DNA from 3 places in the Comamonas sp. 17RB genome. Region 3 is predicted to be linked to each of the others. Evidence: predicted binding sites of a transcription regulator. Region 3 holds the regulator's gene; each other region holds the start of a gene.
The links. The regulator FNR, encoded in region 3, switches genes on or off when oxygen is low (the NO sensors DNR and NnrR bind a similar motif). The targets are predictions, from matches to a motif close to TTGATNNNNATCAA.
Positions count from the first base shown of each region.

Region 1 (4,709 bases), on a different contig from region 3:
GCGCGACGGGTCACACCCATCAGGCCCAGGATGTACAGGGGCGTGAAGGCCACCCAGAAGCCCACCAGCCACAGCCAGAACGAGCACTTGCCCCAGAACACGTCCAGCTTGTAGCCGAAGGCCTTGGGATACCAGTAGTTGATGGCGGCGAACACGGCAAACACCACGCCGCCGATGATCACATTGTGGAAGTGCGCGATCAGGAACAGCGAGTTGTGCAGCACGAAGTCGGCCGGAGGCACTGCCAGCAGCACGCCGGTCATGCCGCCGATGGCGAAGGTGCACATGAAGGCCACGGTCCACATCATGGGCAGATCGAACTTGATGCGGCCCTTGTACATGGTGAACAGCCAGTTGAAGATCTTGGCGCCCGTCGGGATCGAGATGATCATCGTCGTGATGCCGAAGAACGTGTTCACGCTGGCGCCCGAACCCATGGTGAAGAAGTGGTGCAGCCACACCAGGTAGGACAGGATGGTGATACACACCGTCGCGTACACCATGGAGGTGTAGCCGAACAGACGCTTCTTGCTGAAGGTGGCCACGATTTCCGAGAACACGCCGAAAGCCGGCAGCACCAGGATGTACACCTCAGGGTGACCCCAGATCCAGATCAGGTTCACGTACAACATGGCGTTGCCACCGAAGTCGTTCGAGAAGAAGTGGGTACCCAGGTAACGGTCCAGCGACATCAGCACCAGGGCTGCGGTCAGCATGGGGAAGGACGCCACGATCAGGGCGTTGGTGCACAGCGAGGTCCAGACGAAGACGGGCATCTTCATCAGGTTCATGCCGGGCGCGCGCATCTTGATGATGGTGACGATCAGGTTGATACCCGACAGCGTCGTGCCCACACCGGCAATCTGCAATGCCCAGATGTAGTAATCCAGACCGGTGCTTCCGCTCTGGTTGCCCAGATTGGACAGTGCCAGCCAGCCCGAGGTGGAGAACTCGCCCAGGAACAGGGAGATCATCACCAGCACGGCGCCGGCCGTGGTCATCCAGAAGCTGAAGTTGTTCAGGAACGGGAAGGACACGTCACGCGCACCGATTTGCAGCGGCACCAGATAGTTCATCAGGCCGGTCACAAAAGGCATGGCCACGAAGAAGATCATGATCACGCCGTGGGCGGTGAAGATCTGGTCGTAGTGGTGCGGAGGCAGGTAGCCCAGGTTGTCGCCGAAGGCCATGGCCTGCTGCAGACGCATCATGGCCGCGTCGGCAAAGCCGCGCAGGAACATGACCAGACCCAGGATCATGTACATGATGCCGATCTTCTTGTGGTCGATCGAGCAGATCCAGTCGCGCCACAGAGGGCCCCAGAGGCGGAACTTGGTCAGTGCCGCCATCATCACCAGGCCGCCCAGGACCACGGCGATGAAAGTCCATAACACGATGGGCTCATGCGCCATCGGTACGGCGTCCCAGCTGATCCGCCCGATGAGCGGATCGTTGGGCAAGGTTGTATTTCCAGACATATCGAGTCTCTTGCTAAGTGGCGGCCCCGCTTGCAGACGCAGGCCAGACCGCCGTCAATGCTTACTGCTGTGCCACAGCACCCGGTTGATCGCGTTGGTCCAGGAGGGCCACCACGCGGTCAGCGTTCTGGACCGTGCACACGTCCTGGGGCAGGTTCAGACCTGCGGCCTTCATGTAGGCTTCGCCGCCGGCAGCGTCGATGGCCATCATGTGGTGCATGCACATCTTTCCGTCTTCCACGCAACGGTTCAGCACCTTGCTGTAGAGGCCGTCTTCCACGCTGGAGAAGCGCTTCACGGGATCCCGCTCGCTGGGCTTGGCCAGGTCGAGGTAGGCGTCACGGGTCAGGGGCTGGCCTTCGGCCTTGGCCTTGGCAACCCAGGCGTCGAAGCCTTCGTTGCTCAGACCGTGGAACTTGAAGGTCATGCCGGCGAAACCGGCGCCGCTGTAGTGCGATGCCAGGCCGTGGAACACGCCTTCCTTGTTGATCACCGCATTCAGCTGGGTTTCCATGCCGGGCATGGCATAGATCATGCCGGCCAGGTCAGGCACATAGAACGCATTCATGGTGGAGGTGGCGGTCAGCTTGAAGCGGATCGGGCGATCCACCGGTGCAGCCAGCTCGTTCACCGTGGCGATGCCTTGCTCGGGCAGGAAGAACAGCCACTTCCAGTCCATGGCCACCACTTCCACTTCCAGGGGCTTGATTTCGGGCGCCAAGGCCTTAGTTTCAGACACACGGTCCAGCGGACGGTAGGGGTCGAGCTTGTGGGTGCTGATCCAGGTCAGCGCGCCCAGGGCGATGATGATGATGAGCGGAACGCTCCAGATCACCAGCTCCAGGGCCGTGGAATGGTGCCATTCGGGATCGTATTCGGCTTCGGTGTTCGACTGGCGATACTTCCAGGCGAACAACAGCGTCAACAGAATCACCGGCACGATGATGATCAACATCAGCAGGGTGGCAGTCACCACCAGCTGGCCCTGTTGGGCTGCGATGTCACCTGCGGGATTGAGTACGACGGCCTTGCTGCAACCAGTCAGACTGGCTATCAAGGCGGCCGCCGCGAGCCACGCGGGCCCACGGATTTCCTTGGATTGAAACATGCTATAGACGCAAAAAGACACGCGCAGACGGGTGCCGGCGCGGATTACAAGACGTTGCGAATTTACTTCGATCAAGGTTTTTTGCGATTGGACATTTTGTCCACCGCAGCCCTGCGCTGGGTCATTGCAAGGCCGAAGCACATCAGTTAGGCGTTTTATGCCCTTCGCGGCAAAAAGTCCTTAACTCTTTGTTTCCACGGCATTTTTTTCTGTTCGAACGGCACGGGTTAACGCTTACACACTAACCCCAGGACGCACCCTGGCCCGCCCCCGGGCAGCGCACTTTGGCCACTAACCCTGCTGGCAGCCGGGTCTTGACCGCCCTCCAGCGGCCGCCTGTCGCCACTTGATGGCCGTCAAGATCGGGAACTTCCCCTAAAAAGCCGTTTATCCGATTGCGAGCCCCTGCCCAAGGGCGTAGAAGGGAGGCACACCAACCTCATAGGAGTGTGTTTCATGAGTGGCCTCGCTTATCCGAACATCGCACCTGCTGGCGGTTTCCATGGCTCGGAAGACCTGTCCGACGCCGACACGCACGAAGAGGCTTCTCCCGGCGAAATCGCTGCCGGCGTCATCATCGGCCGGTCGTCCGAGTATTTCGACTTCTTCGTCTTCGGCATTGCCTGCGTGCTGGTGTTCCCGCACGTGTTCTTCCCCCACTACACCCTGCTCAACGGCATGCTGGCGTCGTTTGCGGTGTTCTCGCTGGCCTTCATCGCCCGCCCCATCGGCACCGCCATCTCCATGGTCATCCAGCAGCGCTGGGGCCGTGCCACCAAGCTGACCATCTCGCTGTTCCTGCTGGGGACCGCCACGGTGGGCATGGCACTGCTGCCCGGCTATGTCGACCTGGGCCGCTACGCCATCGCCTTGCTGGTGCTGTTCCGCATCCTGCAGGGGCTGGCCCTGGGCGGCTCCTGGGATGGCCTGCCGTCGCTGCTGGCACTGAGCGCCCCACCCGAAAAACGCGGCTGGTATTCCATGATCGGCCAGCTGGGCGCCCCGCTGGGCTTTGTGGTGGCAGCGGCGCTGTTTGCCTACCTCTACAAGGCGCTGAGCCATGAAGAGTTTGTGGAATGGGGCTGGCGCTACCCCTTCTGCGTGGCCTTCGCGATCAACGTGGTCGCCCTGTTCGCACGCCTGCGGCTGGTAGTGGGTCAGTCCTATACCCGCCTGCTGGAAAAGCTGGAGCTGGAGCCCGTACCCACCTTCGAGCTGACGCGCAGCGGTGAAGGCCGCAATGTGCTGATCGGCGCCCTGGCGGCCCTGGCCAGCTTTGCCCTGTTCCACCTGGTCACGGTGTTCCCGCTGTCCTGGATGACCATGTTCGGCGAAGACAGCGTCACCAGCATTCTCTGGACCCAGGTGCTGGGCGGCCTGCTGGCCGGCCTGGGGATTCTGGTGTCGGGCAAGCTGGCCGACCGCTTTGGCCGCCGCAACACCCTGGGCACCATGGCGGTGCTGATCGGCCTGTTCAGCTTTGCCGCACCCTTCCTGCTGGATGGCGGCAGCGCCGGGCAGAACACCTTCATCCTGGTGGGCTTTGTGCTGCTGGGCCTGTCCTACGGCCAGTCGTCCGGCACCGTGACGGCCAATTTCTCCCGCCGCCTGCGCTATGTGGGCGCGGCCTACTCGTCCGATCTGGCCTGGCTGCTGGGCGCCGCCTTTGCGCCGCTGGTGGCACTGGGCCTGTCCTCGCGCTTCGGCCCGGTGGCCGTGGGCCTGTACCTGCTGTCCGGCGCCCTCTGCACGCTGGCGGCCCTGGGCATCAACCGCGCCATCGAAGCGCGGGGCAGCGACAACTGAAGACGGTCGCACCGCACACAGGCTGCTTCGGCAGCCTTTTTCATGCCCGCGCACACCCGGAGCGGGCCGAGCGGGCGGAGCGGAACTGCCGTCACGCGTTGCAGCGGCGCACCACGGGGAAAGCACCCCATGCCGCCCCCGCCGCTGCGCGGCACACTGCGGCCATTGCCACTTGCTTTGCCCACCATGCGCACCATCTTCATGCCCCCAGGCCGCATCCATGTCTGGCAATGGGTTCTGCTGGCCTTGGGAGCTGGCGCCATGCTCACGGCCCAGGCCGGCTGGGTGGAGCTGCACCGGCTGTTCAAGCCGCTGGC
Region 1 covers NZ_JASHHY010000009.1:144,910-149,618, reverse strand. The annotation lists gene cyoB (cytochrome o ubiquinol oxidase subunit I) at 1-1,478, opposite strand, end outside; gene cyoA (ubiquinol oxidase subunit II) at 1,540-2,586, opposite strand; gene QM470_RS16925 (MFS transporter) at 3,043-4,392, shown strand; gene QM470_RS16920 (lysoplasmalogenase) at 4,579-4,709, shown strand, end outside.
Region 1: cyoA (ubiquinol oxidase subunit II) is a predicted target of FNR. The motif match lies at 2,648-2,661, and genes of this name have one in related genera.

Region 2 (4,709 bases), on a different contig from region 3:
ATTCTGTTTCGCAACGTGGGTTTCTGATGACCGATACCGCAGTCTCTCTCCCTTCCGCGGCCGCAGCCCCCTGGGCGCAGGGCGAGCGCGTGGTGCACATCGACAAGCTGTGGAGCATCTTCGGTGAAGGCGAGAGCCAGTTCGCCGTGCACCAGGACCTGGACCTGGACATCTACCGCGGCGAGATGCTGTCCATCGTCGGCGGCTCGGGGACCGGCAAGACGGTGCTGTTGCGCCAGATCCTGGGGCTGCTGCAGCCGGGCAAGGGCACGGTGCAGGTGCTGGGCCAGCCGGCGGCGGCCATGGGGGGCGACGGCGCGGCCAGCCGCGTGGGCATGCTGTTCCAGCAGGGGGCGCTGTATTCGGCCTTCAACGTGCTGGACAACGTGGCCTTTCCGCTGCGCGAGCTGGGGACGTTGCCGCGCGCGCTGGTGGATGCCGCCGCCCTGGTCAAGCTGCAGATGGTGGGCCTCAAGCCTGAGCACGCCACGCGCATGCCGGCCGACCTGTCGGGTGGCATGATCAAGCGGGTGGCGCTGGCGCGGGCGCTGATCATGGACCCGCCGCTGCTGCTGCTGGACGAACCCACGGCGGGACTGGACCCGAATGGCTCGGACGATTTCTGTGCGCTGCTGCGCGAGCTGCATGCCGAGCTGGACCTGACCGTGGTCATGGTCACCCACGATCTGGATACGCTGTTCGCACTGTCCAGCCGCGTGGCCGTGCTGGCCGAGAAAAAAGTGCTGGTCACCGGCACACCGCAGGAGGTGGCGGTCTTTCCCCACCCCTTTGTTGCGCAATTCTTTCAGGGTGAGCGTGGCCGCAGGGCCATGGCACCCGCACCATCCGGGCCGGGCCCAGAGGGAGGTCAATGATGGAAAACAAGTCCCATGCCATGGCCGCAGGCCTGTTCGTGGTGGCGGTGGTCTGCCTGCTGGCAGGGCTGGCCATGTGGCTGACACGCGACCGCCACCAGTATGTGGAATACGAAATGTCCACCAAGGACGCCATCAGCGGCCTGCAGCCCCAGGCCACGGTGCGCTACAAGGGTGTGTCGGTGGGCAAGGTCACGCGCATCGGCTTTGATCCGCAAAGCAGCGGCAATGTGCTGATCCGCATTGCGGTCGACGCGGATGCCCCGGTCAGCCCCCAGACCACCTATGCCCAGCTGGGCTACCAGGGGGTGACCGGCATCGCCCACATCCAGCTGGACGACAGCGATACACCGCAAAGCGTGCTGGCCGCCGGGCCCAGCGGACTGCCGCGTCTGCCCATGCGCTCCTCGCCGCTGACCGTGCTGGCCGACCAGGGCATGCTCATCATGGGGCGGGTGGATGAAGCCACGCGCCGCATCAACGAGTTGCTGGGCACCGAGAACCAGCAGCGCTTCTCGGCCGCATTGGGTGACATTGCCGGTGCTGCCAAGGGGGTGAACGAGTTGACCCACAGCCTGAACCGCACCATCACCGAGCGCATCGACCCGGCGGCGGCCCAGCTGCCGGAGCTGTCCGAGAACGCCCGGCGCAGCATGCTGGCGCTGGAGAAGGCAGGGCAGGAGGCCGGTCAACTGGCCACCGAGGTGCGCCAGCTGGCGCAGCGCCTGCAGAACCAGGGCGGGCCGATGGACCAGCTGGAGCGCGGCGCCGAGTCCATGGGGGCGGCGGCCGAGCAGCTGTCCCGCACCACCTTGCCGGCCGTGACCCAGGCGGCCAGCGACGTCTCGCGCGCTGCGCGCGGCATGGGCGCGGCGGCCTCGGGCATCACCAACAACCCCCAGTCCCTGATTTTTGGCGAAGGCCGTGTCCAGCCAGGACCGGGCGAGCCGGGCTTTGCCGCACCTGCTGCGGCCGGCCGCTGAGGCCAAGGAGAACACCATGCGTGCAAGCACTTTGTGGGGAGCCGCCTTGCTGGCGACGGGGCTGAGCGCCTGCAGCAACCTGCCCTCGTCGCCCAACCAGCCGGCGCGTTTCGACCTGGGGCCGCTGCCCGCGGTGGCCGCTGCGGCACCTGCCAGCGTCCACCCGGTGCTGGCGCTGGCCGATATCCAGGCGCGGGCCCAGAACGAGAACAGCACCTCCGTGCTCTACCGCCTGGCCTATGCCGATGCCAACGCCCAGCATGCCTATGCCTATGCGCGCTGGAGCCAGCCGCCGGCGGTGCTGGTGCAGCAGCGGCTGCGCGACATCCTGAGCCAGGACCGGATCGTGCTGTCCGCCGAGCGTGGGGCCCAGGCGCCGCGCGTGCAGGGCCAGACACCACCAGTGCTGCAGCTGGCGCTGGAAGAGTTTGAACAGGTGTTCACCGGCAGCACGGCCAGCGTGGGGGCACTGCGCTTGCGTGCCACCTTGATCGACTCCCGGCGCGGCGGGGATGTGCTGCTGGGACAGCGGCTGTTCGCCCTGCAGCAGCCGGCCAGTGCCGCCAATGCGGCCGCGGGCGCGCAGGCCCTGGCCCAGGCGGTGGACCAGGCCGGGCTGCAGCTGCAGCAATGGCTGACGCAGCTGCCCGCCAAAGCCCCCTGAAGCCGTTGGCACACCGCCTGTGGCGGTGTGCCAGGGGAGCGCAACCGGTCCGCTGGACGGCGGTCCCCGGACAGTGAATCCTTGATGTGGCTCAACCTGCAGGGCCACTGTGTCGCCGTAAGCTGCCCTGCATTGCAATTTGCGGAGCAGGCACATGGCCACACTGGAATGGAGCGACGAACTGGCGCTGGATATGGCGGCGATGGACGACACGCACCAGGAGTTCGTTGACCTGCTGGCCGTGGTGGAAGAAGCCCCCGATGCGGAGCTGCCCGCCGCCTGGCAGGCGCTGGTGGAACATACCGATGGCCACTTCGGCCAGGAAGACCGCTGGATGGTCAGCACCGGTTTTGCGCCGGACAACTGCCACAGCCTGCAACACCGCGTCGTGCTGCAGATCATGCGCGAGGGGGCGGAGCGCGGCGCCCAGGGCGAGCTGCATGTGATCCGCGGCATGGCGGCCGAGCTGGTGACCTGGTTCACCCACCATGCCCAGACCATGGATGCGGCGCTGGCCAAGCACCTCCAGGATGTGAATTTCGATCCCGCCTCGGGGGTGGTCTACCTGCCGCAATCGCTGCCGCAGGCCCCCATCCACGGCTGCGGTGGGGCCTGTTCCACGGGCGATGACCATGTGGAGCAGCAGACCCGCACGGAACAGGTGGCCAGCAGTCTCTAGGCTTCCGGACGGACAAGGGGGAGCGGGGAGGCAAGCAGCAAGAAGAAGCGGGCGCGGGAAGGGGAATGCTCCTTCCCGCAGCCATGCCACCACCGTACGGCCCAGGGACGGGCCGCGGGCGTCAGTGGGCGCCGGCCAGTGCCGGAAAGATTTTCACCAGGCCGCCGGCCATCACCTCGATGGCCAGGGCCGCCAGGATCAGGCCCATCAGGCGGGTCATCACATTGATACCGGTCTTGCCCAGCACGCGGCTGATGGGGTCGGCCAGCGAGAAGGCGGCCCACACGGCGGCTGCCACCACCACGCCATAGCCCAGCAGCGCCACATGCTGCCAGATGCTGCGCGCTTGATCGGCATAGATCACCACGGTGGACATGGCGGCCGGCCCGGTCAGCAGCGGAATCGTCAACGGGACCACCGCAATGCTGTTGCCCATGGCCGCTTTTTCGGCACCGGCTTCCATCGTGCCGGTGTTGGGCCGGTCTTCGGCCGGCCGGGCGTTGAGCATGTTCATCGCACTGATCAGCAGCAACAGGCCGCCGCCGACCTGAAAGCTCTGCAGCGAGATGTTGAAGAAGTCCAGCACCTGCAGGCCGATCAGCGCACAGGCACAGATCACCACACAGGTGCTGATGGCGGCGGTGCGGATGGTCTGGCGGCGCTGGGTCTCGTCAAACCCCTGGGTGTAGTGGATGAAAAAGGGGACGATCGCCAGCGGGTTGACGATGGCCACCAGCGTGATCAGGGGTTTGAGGTCCATGGGTGTATTTCAGTGCCGGCCACCGGAGACTTCGGTGAAACTGGCCGTGGTGTAGCTGGAAGCGGGAGACATCAGCCACAGGATAGCTTCTGCCACCTCTTCGGCGGAGCCGCCGCGCTGCATGGGGACCTGGTGTTGCAGTTCACGCACACGGTCGGGCAGACCGCCGCTGGCGTGGATCTCGGTCTCGATCAGCCCCGGGCGCACCGCGTTGACGCGGATCCCCTCGGCCGCCACTTCCTTGGCCAGACCGCGCGTCATCACATCCACCGCACCTTTGGCCGCTGCGTAGTCCACATACTGGTTGGCAGCGCCCAGCAAGGCAGCGGCACTGGAGACATTGACGATGCTGCCGCCCTGGCCGCCGCGGGCCGTGCTCATGCGGCGCACGGCCTCGCGCGCACAGTAGAAGCTGCCCAGCACATTGACGCGGAACATGCGCTCCAGCCGCGCAGCGGACATGTCGGCCACCTGGCTGGGGCGGTCCACCACGCCGGCGTTGTTCACCAGGGCCGACAGCGGCCGGCCCCAGTGGCGGTCCATGGCTGCATACATCGCCACCACCTGGGCCTCATCGCCCACATCGCCTTGCACGGCCATGGCCTCGCCACCCGCGCACTGGATCTCGTGCACCAGGGCGTCGGCGGCATCGCGGCGCTGCTGGTAGTTCACGGCCACGGCCCAGCCCCGGGCCGCTGCCAGGCGGGCGGTTGCGGCGCCAATACCACGGCTGGCACCGGTAATCAGC
Region 2 covers NZ_JASHHY010000008.1:235,807-240,515, reverse strand. The annotation lists gene QM470_RS15840 (MlaE family ABC transporter permease) at 1-27, shown strand, start outside; gene QM470_RS15835 (ABC transporter ATP-binding protein) at 27-875, shown strand; gene QM470_RS15830 (MlaD family protein) at 875-1,858, shown strand; gene QM470_RS15825 (ABC-type transport auxiliary lipoprotein family protein) at 1,875-2,522, shown strand; gene QM470_RS15820 (hemerythrin domain-containing protein) at 2,677-3,201, shown strand; gene QM470_RS15815 (MarC family protein) at 3,323-3,961, opposite strand; gene QM470_RS15810 (SDR family oxidoreductase) at 3,971-4,709, opposite strand, start outside.
Region 2: QM470_RS15820 (hemerythrin domain-containing protein) is a predicted target of FNR. The motif match lies at 2,604-2,617, and genes of this name have one in related genera.

Region 3 (4,709 bases):
GTGCCGCCCCTGCGGCCGAAGCCGCCCAGCCAGCTGCCGCGGCGGCACCGGCTGCGCCCGTGGCGACCGACCGCCCGGTGAAGGCCGTGCGTGGCGACGACCGCCCCGGCATGCGCAAGGAAGCCCCGGCTGCGGCGGCTGGTGGCCGCAAGCCCGGCCCCCGCCAGGATCGCGGTGACCGCGGTGACCGTTTCGAGCGCCCGGCCCGTGGCCCGCGCCTGGGCGATGCGGCTTTCCGCGCCCAGCGTGAAGCCCAGGAACACGCCCAGTCTGCGCTGCGCAAGCTGACGGCCCAGGCCCATGGCGAAGCCCTGACCCAGCTGATGGACGCCTGGTCCAAGCGCGATGCGGCCCTGGTGCCGCCCGCGCAGGAACTGGGCAAGCTGAGCAATGCTTCCCGCAACAGCTGGCATGCCGCCGTGGGCGCAGCCGCCAAGGGCGAAGCCGCCGAGTCGCTGCTGCGCCTGGAAATGGCTGCCGACGTGCCCACCCCGGCCGACCAGCTGTCCGCACGCCGTGCACTGCAGCTGCAGCTGCTGACCAACCGCAAGGCCACCGATCCCCGCACCACCTGGGAGCAGGATGTGGCGGCGGTGCTGGCTGCGGAGCGCAGCGACAGCGCGGCCCAGCGCCTGCAAAGCGCACTCAAGGCCTTGCTGCGCGGCAGCAAGTAAGCCGGGCGCCAGCGCAGGGCCTGCGGTACCTGCGCTGCAGCCACAGCAAGCCAGCCTACCGGCTGGCTTTTTTTATGCCTTTTTCAGGGTTTGTGGGGACGCTGCAGGCGGTGACGCGGCAGGCAGAGGCTCGCACAATGGGGCATCTGCCTGCCACAACAAGGAGAGACCCATGCTGTTGCGTCGCTGGATGTGGATTGCCTGGCCTGCCTTTCTGGCCGCCGGGGTGATGGAGATGCTGGTGTTTGCCGTGGTCGACCCGCTGGAAATGCAGTGGCTGTCGGCCTACGGCGAGGTGTCGCGCCTGGGCGTGTGCACGGTGGCCTTCTTCCTGTTCTGGGCCATCATCATGATGGCATCGGCCATGACCAGCCTGCTGGCCCTGTCCCCGCAGGAGCTCAATGCCCAGGAGCGCCGCGTTCCGTCGCTGTGAGCGGCCTCTGTGAAGTGGGGGAGGGAGCGGCCCCCCGCAGGGCTGTGCGGGCAGGCCCGCGCACTGCCGACGTGCAGGAATGCCGTGGTGCGGCAAGGCCGGGCACCATGAAAAAAGCCTCCGGAAGGAGGCGGGGGTGCTGGAGCCGCGCCGCGGTGGCGGCTGCTCTCACTCGCAGGCGTGCTGGCTGTTGACGATGCGCTTGAGGCCTTCGGTGTCCAGGATGCGCACATGGCGCTGCTTCACTTCGACCAGGCCTTCCTCGACAAACTTCGAGAAGGTGCGGCTGACCGTTTCCAGCTTCAGGCCCAGGTAGCTGCCGATCTCTTCACGCGTCATGCGCAGCACCAGCTCGGAAGACGAGAAGCCCCGGGTGTGCAGGCGCTGCACCAGGTTCAGCACAAAGGCGGCCAGGCGCTCTTCGGCACGCATGCTGCCCAGCAGCAGCATCACGCCGTGTTCGCGCACGATCTCGCGGCTCATCACCTTGTGCACATGCGACTGCAGGGCCGTCACTTCGCGCGACAGCTCTTCCAGGCGGTCGAACGGCATGACGCAGACTTCGGCGTCTTCCAGGGCTACGGCATCACAGGTGTGGTGGTCGTGCACGATGCCGTCCAAGCCGATGATCTCGCCCGCCATCTGGAAGCCCGTCACCTGGTCACGGCCGTCTTCCGTGGCCACGCAGGTTTTGAAGAAACCGGTGCGGATGGCATAGAGCGCAGTAAATGCCTCGCCATTGCGGAACAAGGTGCTGCCCCGTTTGATTTTGCGGCGTGTGGCCACAATATCGTCAATACGGTGCAACTGCTGCTCATTCAAGCCTGTGGGCATGCACAGTTCACGCAGATTGCAGTTGGAGCAGGTGACTTTGATAGGGGGTGGTGTCATGGCACTGACGCCTTGGGCTCCCGCTGAACGGGCCATTGGACGTAACGCTGAAAGGTTATCGGGCTGGGAGGCGAGAGAGGGGGTGCTCAGTTGTGCGAATGATGTGAGTCAATTGTCTCAGGTATGGTATTTGAATGTCTTGATATGCATCAAGGCTAATTTCCCCGGGCTGCGGCACAGTGCCGTACAGCACCTAAGGAATATTCAATGACAGCAGTAACGCCGGAGCTTTTGCGTCGGTACGACGTGCCTGGGCCCCGTTATACCTCTTATCCCACCGCTGATCGCTTTATTGAAGCATTTGGTCAGGATGATTATGTGTTGGCGCTGGAACAGCGCAAGCACCATTCTGCGGCCAAGGCGCTTCCCATGTCACTGTATGTGCATGTGCCTTTCTGTGAGGCCCTGTGCTACTACTGCGCGTGCAACAAGATCATCACCAAGCACCATGAACGCGCGCAGACCTATCTGCAGTACCTGGAAAAAGAGGTGGCTCTGCAGGTGGCGCATTGTGGCAAGGGACAGGCGGTCAGCCAGCTGCACCTGGGCGGCGGCTCTCCCACCTTCCTGTCCGATGCCGAGCTGACCCAGCTGATGGATATGCTGCGCGCCAACTTCAGTTTTGAAGCGGTGGGCGAATATTCCATCGAGGTCGATCCCCGCACCGTCACCCGCGAACGCCTGGCCCATCTGGCGCAGCTGGGCTTCAACCGCCTGAGCTTCGGGGTGCAGGATTTCGACCCCGATGTGCAAAAGGCGGTGCACCGCGAGCAGCCGGCCGAGCAGGTCTTCGATCTGGTGCAGGCGGCGCGCGAGCTGGGCTTTCACTCGGTCAATGTGGACCTGATCTATGGCCTGCCCAAGCAGACCGCTGCATCGTTCCAGCGTACCCTGGAGCAGGTGTGCCAGCTGCGGCCGGACCGGATCGCGCTGTATGCCTATGCGCATCTGCCGGAACGCTTCAAGCCCCAGCGCCGCATTGCGCAGGAAGACCTGCCGGAGGCTTCGGACAAGCTGTCCATGCTCTCGGGCTCCATCGATGCCTTCATGCAGGCTGGCTATGTCTATGTGGGCATGGACCACTTCGCACTGCCGGAAGATGCGCTGGCCATTGCCAAGCGGCAAGGACGGCTGCACCGCAACTTCCAGGGCTACAGCACGCAGCCGGACTGCGACCTGATTGCCCTGGGGGTGTCCGCCATCGGCCGCGTGGGTGCCACCTACAGCCAGAACGCCAAGACCCTGGAAGAGTATTACGACTTCCTCGACCAGGGTCGGCTGCCCGTGGTGCGGGGCCTGGCGCTGGGGCGCGACGACCTGGTGCGGCGCGCCGTCATCATGTCGCTGATGTGCCAGGGCGAAGTGCTGTTCGAGCCCATGAGCCAGTCCTGGCTGCTGGACTTCCAGCGCTACTTCGCGGCCGAGCTGGAGATGCTGGCCCAGCAGCAGGAGCAGGGCCTGGTGGTGATCGACGACGACGGCATCAAGGTCACGCCCATGGGCTGGTTCTTTGTGCGCGGCGTGGCCATGACGTTTGACCGGCATTTGCAGGCCGGCAAGAACCGGGCGCGCTTTTCCAGGATCATCTAGCCCATGTGGCTGTCGTTGCTTGGAACCGCTTTCTTCATGGGGCTCGTGGGTGGGCCCCATTGTCTTGCGATGTGCGCCGCACCCTGTGCGGCCATCGTCTCGCCGCTGCGCAGCGGGGGGCGGGTGGTGTCCATCCAGCCTGAAGGGGCTTCGGCGCAGCCGCCAGAGGCGGCCAATGCTGGGCGCTGGCTGGGCTTTCACGCTGGTCGCCTGATGGGCTATGCCGCGCTGGGCGGCGTGGCGGCCTATGCCATGGAGACGGTGGCCTGGTTCTCCGACCGCACCTCCGCCCTGCATCCGCTGTGGGTGCTGCTGCACCTGGCGGCATTGGCGTGGGGCCTGATGCTGCTGCTTCAGGCCCGCCAGCCCCAATGGGTGGAGTCCGGCGGGCGCAAGCTGTGGAGCAAGGTGCAGCACGGTGTGCGCGGGCCGGGGGGAACCTGGGTGGCCGGCAGCCTGTGGGCTTTTCTGCCGTGTGGCCTGCTGTACTCCGCCGTCATGGTGGCGGCCCTGGCTGGCGGCGTGTGGCAGGGCGCTGCATCCATGGTGGCGTTCGGTGTGGGCGGGGGCCTGTGGCTGGCCCTGGGCCCGTGGCTGTGGCAGCGCATCAGCCGCCTGCAGCAGTGGCGCGAAGCCTGGGGGCTGCGCACCGCCGGCGCGCTGCTGGCCGGTGTCTCGCTGTGGGCCCTGTGGATGGACATGGTGCATGTGCCATCACAGTGGTGCCGCTAGGGCTGACATGGAGCGGTAACGCGGCACAATACGCTGTAGCTTTTTAATGCACAGCGGCGCCGCTTGCGCAACCCCTTTATGTAAGTACTTATTTGTCGCATGCAGTCGTCATAATGGGCGGTTTGGATCGACTGGCTTGCTGGCGTGCTGCAGCCCAAACAACGTGACGCACTCCCTTTTAATTGACGTTCGGGACATCTGCATAGGTATGTATGTCCAATTGGACATTGGCTGGTTGCGCCATCCATTTCCAGTGAGCAGCTTTCGAGTGAACAGCCAGGAACAGATTGACGTGCTGCAATCGCTGGGTTTGGACGAGATTCGTTGCATTCCTGCAAAATCTGATCCCAGTGTTTTGACTTTTTTACCTCCACTTACAAATGAAGAGG
Region 3 covers NZ_JASHHY010000005.1:61,540-66,248, forward strand. The annotation lists gene QM470_RS10405 (DUF349 domain-containing protein) at 1-674, shown strand, start outside; gene QM470_RS10410 (hypothetical protein) at 847-1,107, shown strand; gene fnr (fumarate/nitrate reduction transcriptional regulator Fnr) at 1,276-1,998, opposite strand; gene hemN (oxygen-independent coproporphyrinogen III oxidase) at 2,206-3,588, shown strand; gene QM470_RS10425 (sulfite exporter TauE/SafE family protein) at 3,592-4,320, shown strand; gene QM470_RS10430 (cyclic di-GMP phosphodiesterase) at 4,367-4,709, shown strand, end outside.